3 regions of the Sphingobium sp. LMC3-1-1.1 genome follow, and region 3 is predicted to be linked to each of the others. Evidence: riboswitches for the same ligand, from Rfam matches in the RefSeq annotation. Region 3 holds a riboswitch; each other region holds the start of a gene.
What was found. Region 3 has a riboswitch for cobalamin ahead of MRBLMC3_RS10740 (HoxN/HupN/NixA family nickel/cobalt transporter). Riboswitches for the same ligand answer to the same signal wherever they lie in the genome.

Region 1 (4,262 bases), on a different contig from region 3:
GGTCAGCGTCGGCAAGCGTTCGGGCCGCCATTCCAAGGCGCAGGACAGCATCAACGACCTGCTGCTCGCGGCCGCCAGGACGGGCAGGCGCGTCGTGCGCCTGAAGGGCGGCGACCCCTCGGTCTTTGGCCGATCGGCGGAAGAGATGGCGCATCTGGCGGAGGCGGGCGTTTCCGTGCGCATCTGCCCCGGCATCACCACGGCCAGCGCTGCGGCGGCGAGCGGCCATGCCTCGCTCACCCTGCGCGGCGTGGCGCGGGGGCTGACGCTGGTCACAGCGCATCTGAAGGCGGGCGAACCGCTGAAGCTGGACTGGGAAGCGCTGGCCCGTCCGGGCGGCACGATCGGCATCTATATGGGCAGGGCCGCGGCGGGCGAGATCAGCCATTGCCTGATCGCCGCCGGGCGCGATCCCGAAACGCCGGTGATGGTGGCGGTCAATGTCTCCCTGCCGACCGAACGGCTGATCCGGGGCAAGCTGTCGGCTCTGGCCTTCCTGGTGCGGACGATCAGCGACGAAGACCCGACGCTTCTGCTGATCGGGGAGGCGGTGGCCGGGACGCATGCGCCGGTGGAGACCATGGCGGCTGTAGCCCTGACCAATTAACGACAGCGCAGCATGCTCCCGCGAAGGCGGGAGGCCCGTTCAAAGTCGGTACGGGGCGCTCTCGCGGCTTGCCTCGTTCAAGTGCGTTCGCGGAAGCACTCCATTCATCGACTGTCCTTTGCGAGGGCCTGCAGATCCTCCGGCCGGTTGATGTTGGGCAGCACGAATTCGGGCCGGTCGACGATCCGGGCGCCGACCCGCTCCAGCCAGCCCCGGATCGATCTGTTATTGTCCTCCGCCAGATGGGCATCCAGTTCGCCCGCCAGCGAAGCGGGCCAGAATCCGGCCAGTTGCTGCCCCTTGAGGATGGCGGGTTCAGGGCCGATCAGGGCCTGCGCCAGGCCGTCCGGATAGGCGGGCACGTCGCACCCGGTCGTCAGCACGGCGTCATAACCCTGCGCCAGGGCATGATGCAGCGCCGCGTTGAGGCCGCCCAACGGCCCCATGTCCGCGGCGGGCCGATCCGCCAGCCCGATCATGCCCTCCACCTGCCGGCCGCAGACCACGACGGTTTCGACATGGCGGCCCAGCGCCTCCACCGCATGGTCCAGCAGGGTGCGCCCCTCCAGCATCGCCTGCGCCTTGTCGCTGCCGAACCGGCTGGACCGCCCGCCAGCCAGCACTGCCCCCATCAGCCGCATCATGCGCCGCCGCCTATGATCCGGGCATAGCTGTCGGGATCGACATTGCTGCCTGAAAGCACCACGACGCCGGCCCCATCGGCAGGCGGAGCAATCCCGGCCAGCATGGCCGCCAGCGATGCGGCTCCGCCCGGCTCGACCACCAGCTTGAGCACGGAAAAGGCAAAGCGCATCGCGTCGCGCACCTGATCGTCGCTCACCGCCAGGCCCCCGGACAACAGCGCCTGGTTGATGGGAAAGGTCAGCGCTCCCGGCGTGGGAGACAGCAGTGCGTCGCAGATCGACCGCGCATCGGGCGACACGCTTTCCCGCTTGCCGCTGGCCAGGGACCGCGCCGTATCGTCGAACGCTTCCGGTTCCACCGCATGGATATTGACCTCGGGCATGCGCGCCTTCACCGCCGTCGCGATCCCCGACACCATGCCGCCGCCGCCGCAATTGACCAGGATCTGGCCGATCTTCGCGCCTGCTTCGGCGGCCTGCTCCATGATCTCCAGCCCGATCGTGCCCTGGCCCGCCATGATGAAGGGATCGTCGAAGGACGGCACCAGCACCGCGCCCCTCTCGGTCGCCAGCCGCGTGGCGATCTCCTCCCGGTTATCGGTGAAGCGGTCATAGGCAACGACTTCGGCGCCCAGCGCCCGCGTGTTCGCCGTCTTGATCGCGGGCGCGTCGGCCGGCATCACGATCGTCGCCGCGATCCCCAGCAAGCGCGCCGCAAAGGCGACGCCCTGCGCGTGATTGCCCGATGACCAGGCGACGACGCCTGCCTTTCGCTCCCCGGCGTCCAGCCGGGCCAGCCGGTTGTAGGCACCGCGGAACTTGAACGATCCGCTGTGCTGCGCGCCCTCGAACTTCACCAGCACCCGCCGGCCGCAGCGGGCGTTGAGCGCCGCATTTTCCAGCAGGGGGGTGCGGATGGCGGCGGGGGCGATGACCCGCGCCGCATCCTCGACATCGGCGGCGTTGATGGCGAACGACATGCAATCTCCTTCTGCGGCTGCCCCTTGGCATGGCCGCCGCTTTCCCTTATGGCGCCCGGCGCGGGCAGGGCAAAGCCCCTGCGCGCAAGGAAGATCGCGCCGGTGCCCGGAAGGGCTGAAAACGGGAATGCGGTGCGGACGGGAAGCCGTCCCAATCCGCGGCTGTCCCTGCAACTGTAAGCGGTGAGCGCGATGCACTTCGGCCCCCAGGGCCGGCCACTGGACGCAAGTCCGGGAAGGCGTGCATCGCCGCATTGACCCGCGAGCCAGGAGACCTGCCGGCGCATGGTCGCTCTTGCCTTGGTCCAGGGTATGGCCACGGCACGGTGTTCTCCGTCTGAGCGACGAAGCGGCGCGGGGCCGCATCGGTGTGGGGGAGGGCGCGGGCGCCAGCCATTTTCCCCTGTCCGGCCGCATGAGCGGACGCCCTGAGCCATGTTGCATCGCGCTCAGGGGGAAGACAGACATGTTGAGGATTTCCGTTTCCATCGCCGCCTTGCTCGCGGCCGCACCTGCGCTGGCGGAGGATGAGATCATCGTCACCGCGCTGGGCATCGAACAGCCGCGCGACGAGGTCGGCCAGGCCGTCACCGTGATCGACGCCGACACCATCCGCACCCGCCAGAGCGTCAGCGTGGTCGACCTGCTGGCCACCACGCCGGGCGTGCGCTTCAACCGCAGCGGCAGCCTGGGCGGCGTGACCGGGGTTTCGCTGCGCGGCGCGGAAACGACGCAGACGCTGGTGCTGATCGACGGGGTCAAGGTCAACGACCCCAGCGGCATCGGCGACATGTACGATTTCGGCAATCTGCTGACCGGCAATATCCAGCGGATCGAGATTTTGCGCGGCTCCAACTCGATCGTCTACGGCAGCCAGGCGATCGGCGGCGTGGTCAACGTCATGACCGGAACGCCCGGCACCGGCTTTGCCGGCAATGCCTCCGTCGATTACGGCTACAGCAATACGCTGAACGCGAAGGCGGACGTTTCGGGCGGCAGCGGCATCGCGTCGGGCGGCGTCGGCATCGCCTATTTCAACACCGACGGCATTTCCTCCGCCGCCAGCGGCACCGAAAGGGACGGCTATGAGAATATCGCCGCCAATGCCAGGCTGAAGCTGTCCTTCACCGATACCCTCAACCTCGACCTGCGCGGCTATTATATCCATGCCGACCTGGATACCGACAATGGCGTGGTGGACAGCACCACGGACTCCTCGAAATCGGATCAATATGTCGGCTATGCGGGCCTCAACCTCGCGCTGTTCGACGGCAGGCTCACCAATCGGGCGGCCGTCACCTGGTTCCGCATCGACCGCGACTATACGTCTGCTTTCGGGCCTTATGCCTATTCCGGCACCAATTTGCGCTTCGAATATGAAGGGATCTACCAGCCGGTGGATCAGGCGAAGCTGGTCTTCGGCTATGAACATGAGCGGCCCGACTATGACTTTTCCGGCTTCGGTTCCACCGAACGCCACAAGGCCGATATCGACAGCGTCTATGCGCTGGCCGTCGTCAAGCCCCTTGCCGGCCTGTCGCTGACCGGCGGCGTGCGGCATGACGATCACAGCCAGTTCGGCGGCGCGACGACCTTCGGCGCCAACGCCAATTACACGCCCAATGCCGGCGCGACCAATATCCGCATGAGCTATGGCGAGGGGTTCAAGGCGCCGTCGCTCTACCAGCTTTACGGCGCCGATGTCGGCAATGCCGGCCTGCGTCCCGAGCGGTCGAAAAGCTACGATATCGGTTTTGACCAGAGGCTCGACGGCGACCGGGCGATCCTCTCCGTCACGGCGTTCCGCCGCGATACCAGAAACCAGATCAACTATGATTATTCGATCGGCCTCTATGGCGGGTATAATAATCTCGACCGCACCCGCGCCAAGGGGGTGGAGGCGATGCTGACGCTGAGGCCGGTCGATGCGCTGACCGTCACGGCCGCCTACAGCCATGTCGATGCGCGCGACCGCAGTAGCGGCGCCCGGCTGCCCCGCCGCGCCCCCGACGCGGTCAGCGTTTCGGCGGA
Region 2 (4,262 bases), on a different contig from region 3:
CCGCCGCCATCAGCCTCTTTGGGCTCACCTCCGGCGCCGCGCTGGCAACGGTCGTAGGCGTGCTAGTCGAAGTGCCGGTGATGCTGTCGATCGTCGCCTTGGTAAAGCGAACCCGTCCCTGGTATGAGAAAGCCATTGCCGCATGAGATTGCGTGAACTCACCGCCCCCGATCATCTGCCTGCCTTGGACAAGGCCTTTGCGCTGGCTCGTCCCGCCGCTGGCCTCGGCCCGGACCAACCGCCTCCGCGCTTTCTACTGCTCTACGGCTCGCTGCGAGAGCGCTCCTTCTCTCGCCTCGCCGTGGAAGAGGCCGCCCGCCTGCTGCAATATTTCGGTGCTGAGACGCGGATCTTCGATCCCAGCGACCTGCCGCTGCCAGATCAGGTGGCGGAAGACGATCACCCTGCGGTGCATGAATTGCGCGAGCATGCGCTGTGGTCGGAAGGCATGGTCTGGTGCAGCCCGGAGCGGCACGGCCAGATCAGCGGCATCATGAAGACGCAGATCGACCACCTGCCGCTCCAGATTCGCGGGATGCGGCCGACGCAAGGGCGGACGCTTGCAGTCATGCAGGTGTCCGGCGGCTCCCAGTCGTTCAATGCCGTCAACACGCTGCGCCTGCTGGGTCGCTGGATGCGGATGTTCACGATCCCCAACCAGTCGTCGGTGGCGATGGCTTACAAGGAGTTCGACCAAGACGGCCGGATGCGGGCGTCGAGCTACTACGAGCGCATCGTCGATGTGATGGAGGAATTGGTCCGCTTTACGGTACTTATGCGACCGCATGCGGCGCAACTTGTGGATCGCTATTCCGAGCGCAAGGAAGCCGGAATTTCGGTTGATGCCGAGTCTGACCATTCGGCAGTCGCGATAGCGCCGCAATCTTGATTGACGGCTAGCAGCCCGGCACGGCGAAAATCAGGATCAGCAACCATGGCATCCGGCTGTACGACGGACTCAGCCGGGTTCTGGCCCATGCTCGCGATATCCCGTGTCCTGTTGTCGCTGGTTAAGCGCCTGGTTCTCATGCGGATATCGGCCATCTCGCCTTGGCTCGGTCTCGCGGCGGCGTGAGATTAGGCTCTTGCGGAGCATTGACCCTCCCGCTAACGCACCTCTGCCTGGGACGACGGCTTCGTCGTCCCAGGCATGATCGCGCCGGTGCCTCGAAAGAGGCTTAAAAGGGAACGCGGTGAGGATGGCTCCGGCTATCCAAATCCGGGGCTGTCCCTGCAACTGTAAGCGGCGAGCGCGATGCATATCGCTTCCTCCAGTGTGAGGAGGCAGCCACTGGACCGGACGCTAAATCCTGCGAGGTCTGGGAAGGCCGTGCATCAAGCTATGACCCGCGAGCCAGGAGACCTGCCAGCGTCTGGTCGCTCTTGCCCGGTCCAGGGGATGGCCAAGGCACGGTATCTTTCCGTTTGAGCGACGAACGGGCGGTGGAGGCCGCATCGGTTCGCGTGGCGGTCGCTCTATGGCGTCCGGCTGCTGACGTGCGCCGACCGTCGCTGGCGGCACGTCTCCACCCGAATGTCGCGTGACGCCGGGAAGACATGCAATGGAATGGAAAAATGTAGGATTTTGGCTGGCCACCGGGCTGGCCGCCACCACGACGCAGCAGGCCGGCGCGGAAACCGCCGCGGATGGCTCAGCCGAAATCATCGTGTCGGGCGTTCGGCCGGGAGCATTGCTCCAAGAGACGGAAACCGGATCGCGCCTGGGGCTGACCGCGCTCGAAACGCCAGCCAGCGTCGCGCAGATTGATGGCGACGCGATCCGCGCTCGCGGCGATCTGGACATAATGTCGGCCGTAACCCGTGCACCGGGTGTCACCACCTCCGCCAATCCGGGCAATGGCGGCACGGCCCTGTCGCTGCGCGGCTTTTCCGGTCAGGGTTCGGTGCTGCAACTGGTTGATGGCGTCCGGCTGTTCCCGGTTGCGGGCACGATCACCTTCCCCACCGACCCGTGGAATGTCGAGCGGATCGAATTGCTGAACGGCCCCGCCTCCGTGCTCTACGGACAGGGCGCGCTGGGCGGCGCGGTGAACATCATCACCAGATCCCCCAATGCCGAACGCACCGAATTTGACGCGGAAGCAGGATATGGCTCGCAGGATAGCTGGCGCGCGGCGGCAGGTGTCGGTGGACCGCTGGGCGAGATGCTCTCCTACCGGATCGACGCCAGCTACCGGGCGTCGGACGGGTATGTCGACCGTGGCCATTCCAAGAGCCTCGCGCTCTCGGGTGCGCTGCGCTTCCGGCCAAGCGACAGCTTCACGCTCACCCTGCGCAACGACTATGGCAATCAGCGGCCGATGGAATATTTCGGCACGCCACTGATCGACGGGGCGTTGGTGAAGGGCAACCAGCGGCGCAACTATAATGTCGCGGACGCCAGCCTGCACTATCGCGACAATCGGACCACGCTGACCGCCGACTGGACGGTGGCCGAAGGCATCACCCTCTCCAACGCCGCCTATCGCCTTACCAGCAAGCGTCTGTTCAAAAATCTGGAGAGCTATTTCTACAATGACGACGCCGGCCTGATCAACCGAATGGACAATCTGGGCATCTTCCATGACCAGACCCAATATGGCGATCAGGCAACCATCCGCATCAGCAAGCCGATTGCGGGCCTGAAAAACGATCTGGTCGTCGGCTTCGACGCCAATCTCATCAAGCTCACTTATTCCAATGATTTCGGATCGGACCCACAGGAGGATGCTGTCGATCCCTTCGACTTCGATCCGGGCCTGTTCTACGACACGCAGGGCATCGCGCCCCGCTATCGCACGCGGACCAACGAATATAGCGTCTTTGCCGAAGACCGCCTGGCGCTGACCGATCAGCTTTCGGTGGTCGCAGGCATCCGGCACGAGCGTGACAAGGTGCAACGCTGGAACATCGTCAATAACCCGGACGGCAGCACCAGCGAGGTCAATGCCTTTCCCAATGGCGCGACCAATCGGAAATTCCGCAACACCACTTGGCGGATCGGCAGCGTCTATAGGCCGACCTCCAACATCTCGCTCTATGGGCAATATTCGACCGGCGTCGATCCGCTCGGCACGCTGACCACCTTCACCACCAATGCGACCCAGTTCGCCTTCACCAACGCGACCGGCGATCAGGTCGAGGGCGGCATCAAGGCCATGTTCCTCGATGGCAAGGGCAGCGCCACTCTGGCGGCCTATCGTATCGTCAAGAAGAAGCTGGTAGCGCAACAGACGCCGACTAGTCCCATAGAACAGATCGGCCAGCGGTCCGCCAAGGGTGTGGAGGCTTCGGTGACGCTGCAACTGACCGACCGCTTCGGCATCGACGCGAATGGCACAGTGCTGGACGCTAATTTCGATGACTTCATCAGCGGCGGCACCAGCTATACCGGCAACACGCCACCCAATGTGCCTGAAGTAGCGGCGAACCTGTCCGTCTATTGGGCGCCCATTGACGCGCTGCGGGCCAATGCCAGTTTGCGCTATGTCGGCCGGAGCTTCTCGGACAACGCCAACAGCCACCGGGTGCCGGGCTATGCCGTGGTGGATGCGGGGTTGACCTATGCGTTCACCCCCAATCTCGCGGCGAACCTGCGGGTCTATAATCTCTTTGACAAGGATTATGCGACCACCACCTATAATGACGAGCAGTGGATATTGGGCCGCCCCCGTTCCATCGACATTTCGGTGACGGCTCATTTCTGACGCACGCGCCCGGTGGCGTCATCGCGGCAAGCGATGGCTGTATCTGACCCATCGCTGGCTGGGCATAGTGACATGCCTGTTGCTGGCGATGTGGTTCCTGTCGGGCATCGTCATGATGTATGTGCCTTTCCCGTCGCTGACCCAGCAGGAGCGGCTGGCGGGATTGGCACCCATCGACTGGAAGCAGGTCCATGGGAGTGTTCAGGCCGACGCCGTGTTGCAACAAGGGTTGGACGGTCCCGTCTGGCTGCACGACGGGGCGGCGGCGGCAATGAGCGGGCGCGCCGTCGCTCCTGTCACGGCTCGCCAGGCTGGCGGCATCGCTGCCGCGTTCGGCAAAGCGCCTGCCTCCGCCGTGGATCTGATCGAGCGGGATCAATGGACGGTTGGCAGCGGGTTTAACCGCTATCGGCCATTATGGAAGGTCACGCTCGACCGGCCGGATGGGTTGGTCCTCTACGTCGCATCGACCACCGGAACTGTGGTGCTGGACACGAACCGCACAGAGCGGTTCTGGAACTGGCTCGGATCGGTTCCTCATTGGATTTATCCGAC
Region 3 (4,262 bases):
TCTGCGCCGCGATGGCAGCGCCCACATCCTGCGCCGACAGACCCTTCGATTGAAGCGCCAGCGGGTTGAGGTCAATCTGAACCTGCCGCTGCTTGCCGCCGGACGGGAATGGCATGGCAAGACCGGGCACCGTGATCAGGGGCGGGCGGACCTGGTTCATGCCCATGTCGAACAATTGCTGTTCCGACAGCCCCTTTCCCGACAGGGCAAGCTGGAGGATGGGAACGGTCGACGCACTATAGTTCAGGATCAGCGGTGGCGTAATTCCCGGCGGCATCTGGCGCAGGACGGTCTGCGACACCGATGTCACCTGCGCCGTGGCGGTCCGGATGTCGGCGCCCGGCTGGAAATAGATCTTGATGACGCCGATACCCTGAAGCGACTGGCTCTCGATATGGTCGATATCATTGACCGTCGTCGTCAGCACCCGCTCATAGGGATTGACGATGCGGTTCGCCATGTCCTCCGGCGACAGGCCCGCATATTGCCAGGCAACGGCCACCACCGGGATGCGGATGTTGGGGAAGATGTCGACCGGGGTGCGCACGGCCGCCAGAACCCCGCCGATCGCGATCAGGATTGCCATTACGATGAAGGTCAGCGGACGATGCAGGGCAACCTTGACGATATCGATCATTCACGACTCCACGCAAGCGCCGCCAGGTGATCCCCGCCGCACATGAAACGCGACCTCTCCGGATATATTTTTCGCCTTCTGGGACAGTGACGAACAGCGCCAGGAAATGCGCATATCTTTTTTTCGCATTTTCAGGCGATTGTCCGTGACCGGCCTGCCTGACAATGCGCCCAAGAATGCGACGACATCCCCGACCATGGGCGGAGTGCTGCGGCAATGAGGGGGCATAGCCCGCGCACATCCGCCCGACGGTCATGGGACACCGCCGCATTCGAAAACGCCCATGCGCCCTTGGACATTCCACGTCTAATATATAATATGGCATGATCGATATCTTTGACGACATGATAATATGGACCTGCGCCACCTTCGTTATTTCCTGTGCGTCGCTGAAGAGATGCATTTTGGCCGCGCCGCGCTTCGCCTCGGCATATCCCAGCCGCCGCTCAGCCAGCAAATCCGCGCCCTGGAGGAGGAGCTTGGCGTCCGCCTGTTCGATCGCACCAGCCGCAAGGTGCGCCTGACGGAGGCGGGCCGGCTGTTCGAGCCGGAAGCCCGCAGGACGCTTGCCCAGGCCGACCGCGCAGCACAGATCGCGCGCATGGCGCAGCGTGCGGAGATCGGGCGGCTGGGGCTGGGTTTCACTACGTCCGGACCCTTCGTGCCGCCGATCGCGCGCGCGCTCTACCGCTTCCGCAAAGCCCATCCGGACGTCGAACTGATCCTGCGCGAACAGGGCCGCGACGAACAGATAGAGGGGGTCGCCAGCCGCCAGCTCGATCTTGGAATCTTGCGTGATTTCACGGCATTGACGCTGTCTGATGGCTTGCTGTCGCAATGCCTGCTCAAGGAAGAGATGGTGCTGGCGCTGCGCGCGGATCATCCGCTGGCGCTAAGGGCGGCCCCACCCCGGATTGCCGACCTTTTCGATGAACCGCTGGTCCTGTACGGCGCACCCAATGGCACAGGCTTCACGGAACATTTCCGGGCCCTTTGCACGGAGGCTGGCTTCGTCCCCAAAATCTCCCATGAAGCCCGCAGCCTGGCCACCCTGCTGGGCCTGGTTTCGGCGGGGTTCGGGCCTACGGTCATACCCTTGTCAATGGCGCGGCTGCACCTTGACAATGTGGTCAACCGCCCGTTCGACTTGCCGGTCATGAGTTCGCTCTGGCTGATCCACGATCGGGAACTGTCGCCCACCGGCCTGGCGTTCCTCGATACCCTGCTCGAAGAATGCCGGTCGACCGGAATCACCTCCAGCGACAGCCGATGCGCCACCGCGCCATGACGGAGGTCATCGCCCAATGCCTCATCAGGGAACGACCGCTGATGAAGGCGCCGATGAAGCGCCCCTTCCCATTTCTTTTCCCAGCCTCTATGCACGGCCGTGAAGATCGGTTTCGGTTGGTCTTCATGATCGCGCCGGTGCCCTCGCAAGGGGCTTAATAGGGAATGCGGTGATGAATCCGCAGCTGTCCCTGCAACTGTAAGCGGTGAGCGAGACGCATAGCGATCCTCCGGAGCGCCGGATGATCAGCCACTGGGCCGGACGCTAAACCATGCGAGGCCTGGGAAGGCCATGCGCCGAGCCGTGACCCGCAAGCCAGGAAACCTGCCTGCGTCTGGTCGCTCTTGCCTTGGTCCAGGGGATGGCCGCGGCACGGTCCTCCGTCTGAGCGACGCTTCTCGCAGCGGGAGCTGCTGTCCGCATGCCGGGCGCAAGAGCGTCCGTCCGGCATGAAGGCGGTTTCCGTCCGGTTTCGCAGACGCCGACGGGATACCGTCCGATGACCATTTCCTCCGATGCGCAGGCATCGATGCAGGCGCCTCCTGGCGGCCTGCGTCGCCGCGCCACCGGCATGTTCGCCGGTCTCATCGCCGCCAATCTGGCCGCCTGGATCGCGGCCTTCACCATCTTCGCGGGCGATCCCGTCATGCTCGGTACGGCGGTGCTTGCCTGGAGCCTGGGCCTGCGCCATGCCGTCGACGCCGATCATATCGCCGCCATCGACAATGTGACCCGCAAGCTGATGCAGGACGGCCAGCGGCCCCTTACGGTCGGCTTCTGGTTCGCCATCGGCCATAGCGGCATCGTGCTGATCGCCGCTGTCCTCATCGCATTCGCCGCCAATGCCCTCAGCCGCGTCGAAGCCGCAGGAGCCATTGGCGGCACCATTGCGACGCTGGTGTCCGCGACCTTCCTCCTTGCCATTGCGGCGATGAATCTGGTCATCCTGCGATCCGTGCTCAAGACCTTCAATCATGTTCGAAGGGGTGGCGCCTATATCGATGAAGATATGGACATTCTTCTGGGCAATCGGGGTCTCCTGTCGCACCTTTTCCGCCCGCTTTTCCGGCTGGTGACGCGAAGCTGGCACATGGCGCCGCTCGGCTTTCTTTTCGGTCTGGGCTTCGATACCGCGACAGAGGTTGCCATTCTGGGCCTTTCCGCCGGCCAGGCCGCCAGCGGCCTTTCCATCGCGACCGTCCTTATCTTCCCCCTGCTCTTTGCGGTGGGGATGGCGTTGATCGACACCACGGACGGCGCGCTGATGATGGGCGCCTATCAGTGGGCGTTCGTGAAACCGATCCGCAAACTCTACTATAATATCACCATAACGCTGATGTCGGCTCTGGTCGCGCTGCTGATCGGCGGGATCGAGGCGGCGGCGCTGCTGGGCGACAAGCTCGGCCTCAGCGGCGGCATCTGGACCCTCGCCGCCGATTTGGGCGCCCATTTCAACAGCCTTGGCTTCATCATCATCGGCCTGTTCGCCGCCTGCTGGCTGGCGAGTTGGGCCTTCTATCGCTGGAAGGGCTTCGACGAGATCGAACTCATCCCCGCCGCTGGCCACCAACCGCAAGGAAATCCCGCATGAAAAAGGTATCTGCAACCGTCATCACCGGCTTTCTGGGTGCCGGCAAGACCACGCTGATCCGTCACCTCATCCAGCATGCCGGCGGCCGTCGTCTGGCCCTTATCATCAATGAATTCGGGGATGTGGGCGTCGATGGCACGCTGGTTCAGGGGTGCGGCGACGAAGCCTGCCCGGATGACGACATCATCGAACTGGCCAATGGCTGCATCTGCTGCACCGTGGCCGACGATTTCCTGCCGACCATGCAGAAACTGCTCGATCGCCCTGTCCCGCCTGATCACATCATCATAGAGACCAGCGGCCTTGCCCTGCCCAAGCCGCTGGTGAAGGCGTTCCAATGGCCCGACATCCGGACGCGGGCCACGGTCGACGGCGTCATCGCCTTGATCGACGCCGACGCGCTCGCCGCCGGCCGCTTCGCCCATGACGAAGTCGCGCTCGCGGCCGCCCGTGCTGCGGACCCCACGTTGGATCATGACAGCCCGATCGAGGAATTGTTCGAAGATCAACTCGCCTGTGCCGACCTCGTCCTGCTCAACAAGACCGACCTGGTGGAGCCGGACCGCCTGGTGGCGTTGGAGCAGGAACTGGCCCGGGAAATCCGACCCGGCGTCCGCATCCTCCGCACCGCCAGGGGAGAGATTGATCCCGCTATCCTGCTCGGTCTCGACGCGGGCGTGGAGGACCAGATCGATGCACGCCCCTCCCACCATGACGATGAGGAGGATCATGACCATGACGATTTT

Region 1: another riboswitch for cobalamin. It lies ahead of MRBLMC3_RS21590 (TonB-dependent receptor plug domain-containing protein); the one in region 3 lies ahead of MRBLMC3_RS10740 (HoxN/HupN/NixA family nickel/cobalt transporter).
Region 2: another riboswitch for cobalamin. It lies ahead of MRBLMC3_RS10255 (TonB-dependent receptor); the one in region 3 lies ahead of MRBLMC3_RS10740 (HoxN/HupN/NixA family nickel/cobalt transporter).

What each region holds. Positions count from the first base shown of each region.
Region 1 is NZ_JBEGHQ010000078.1:82,905-87,166, forward strand. It holds gene cobA (uroporphyrinogen-III C-methyltransferase) at 1-607, shown strand, start outside; gene mobA (molybdenum cofactor guanylyltransferase) at 712-1,248, opposite strand; gene MRBLMC3_RS21585 (threonine ammonia-lyase) at 1,248-2,231, opposite strand; cobalamin riboswitch at 2,315-2,528, shown strand; gene MRBLMC3_RS21590 (TonB-dependent receptor plug domain-containing protein) at 2,698-4,262, shown strand, end outside.
Region 2 is NZ_JBEGHQ010000010.1:11,776-16,037, forward strand. It holds gene arsB (ACR3 family arsenite efflux transporter) at 1-146, shown strand, start outside; gene arsH (arsenical resistance protein ArsH) at 143-889, shown strand; cobalamin riboswitch at 1,144-1,385, shown strand; gene MRBLMC3_RS10255 (TonB-dependent receptor) at 1,563-3,707, shown strand; gene MRBLMC3_RS10260 (hypothetical protein) at 3,775-4,262, shown strand, end outside.
Region 3 is NZ_JBEGHQ010000012.1:75,042-79,303, reverse strand. It holds gene MRBLMC3_RS10750 (efflux RND transporter permease subunit) at 1-637, opposite strand, end outside; gene MRBLMC3_RS10745 (LysR substrate-binding domain-containing protein) at 990-1,925, shown strand; cobalamin riboswitch at 2,044-2,271, shown strand; gene MRBLMC3_RS10740 (HoxN/HupN/NixA family nickel/cobalt transporter) at 2,425-3,516, shown strand; gene cobW (cobalamin biosynthesis protein CobW) at 3,513-4,262, shown strand, end outside.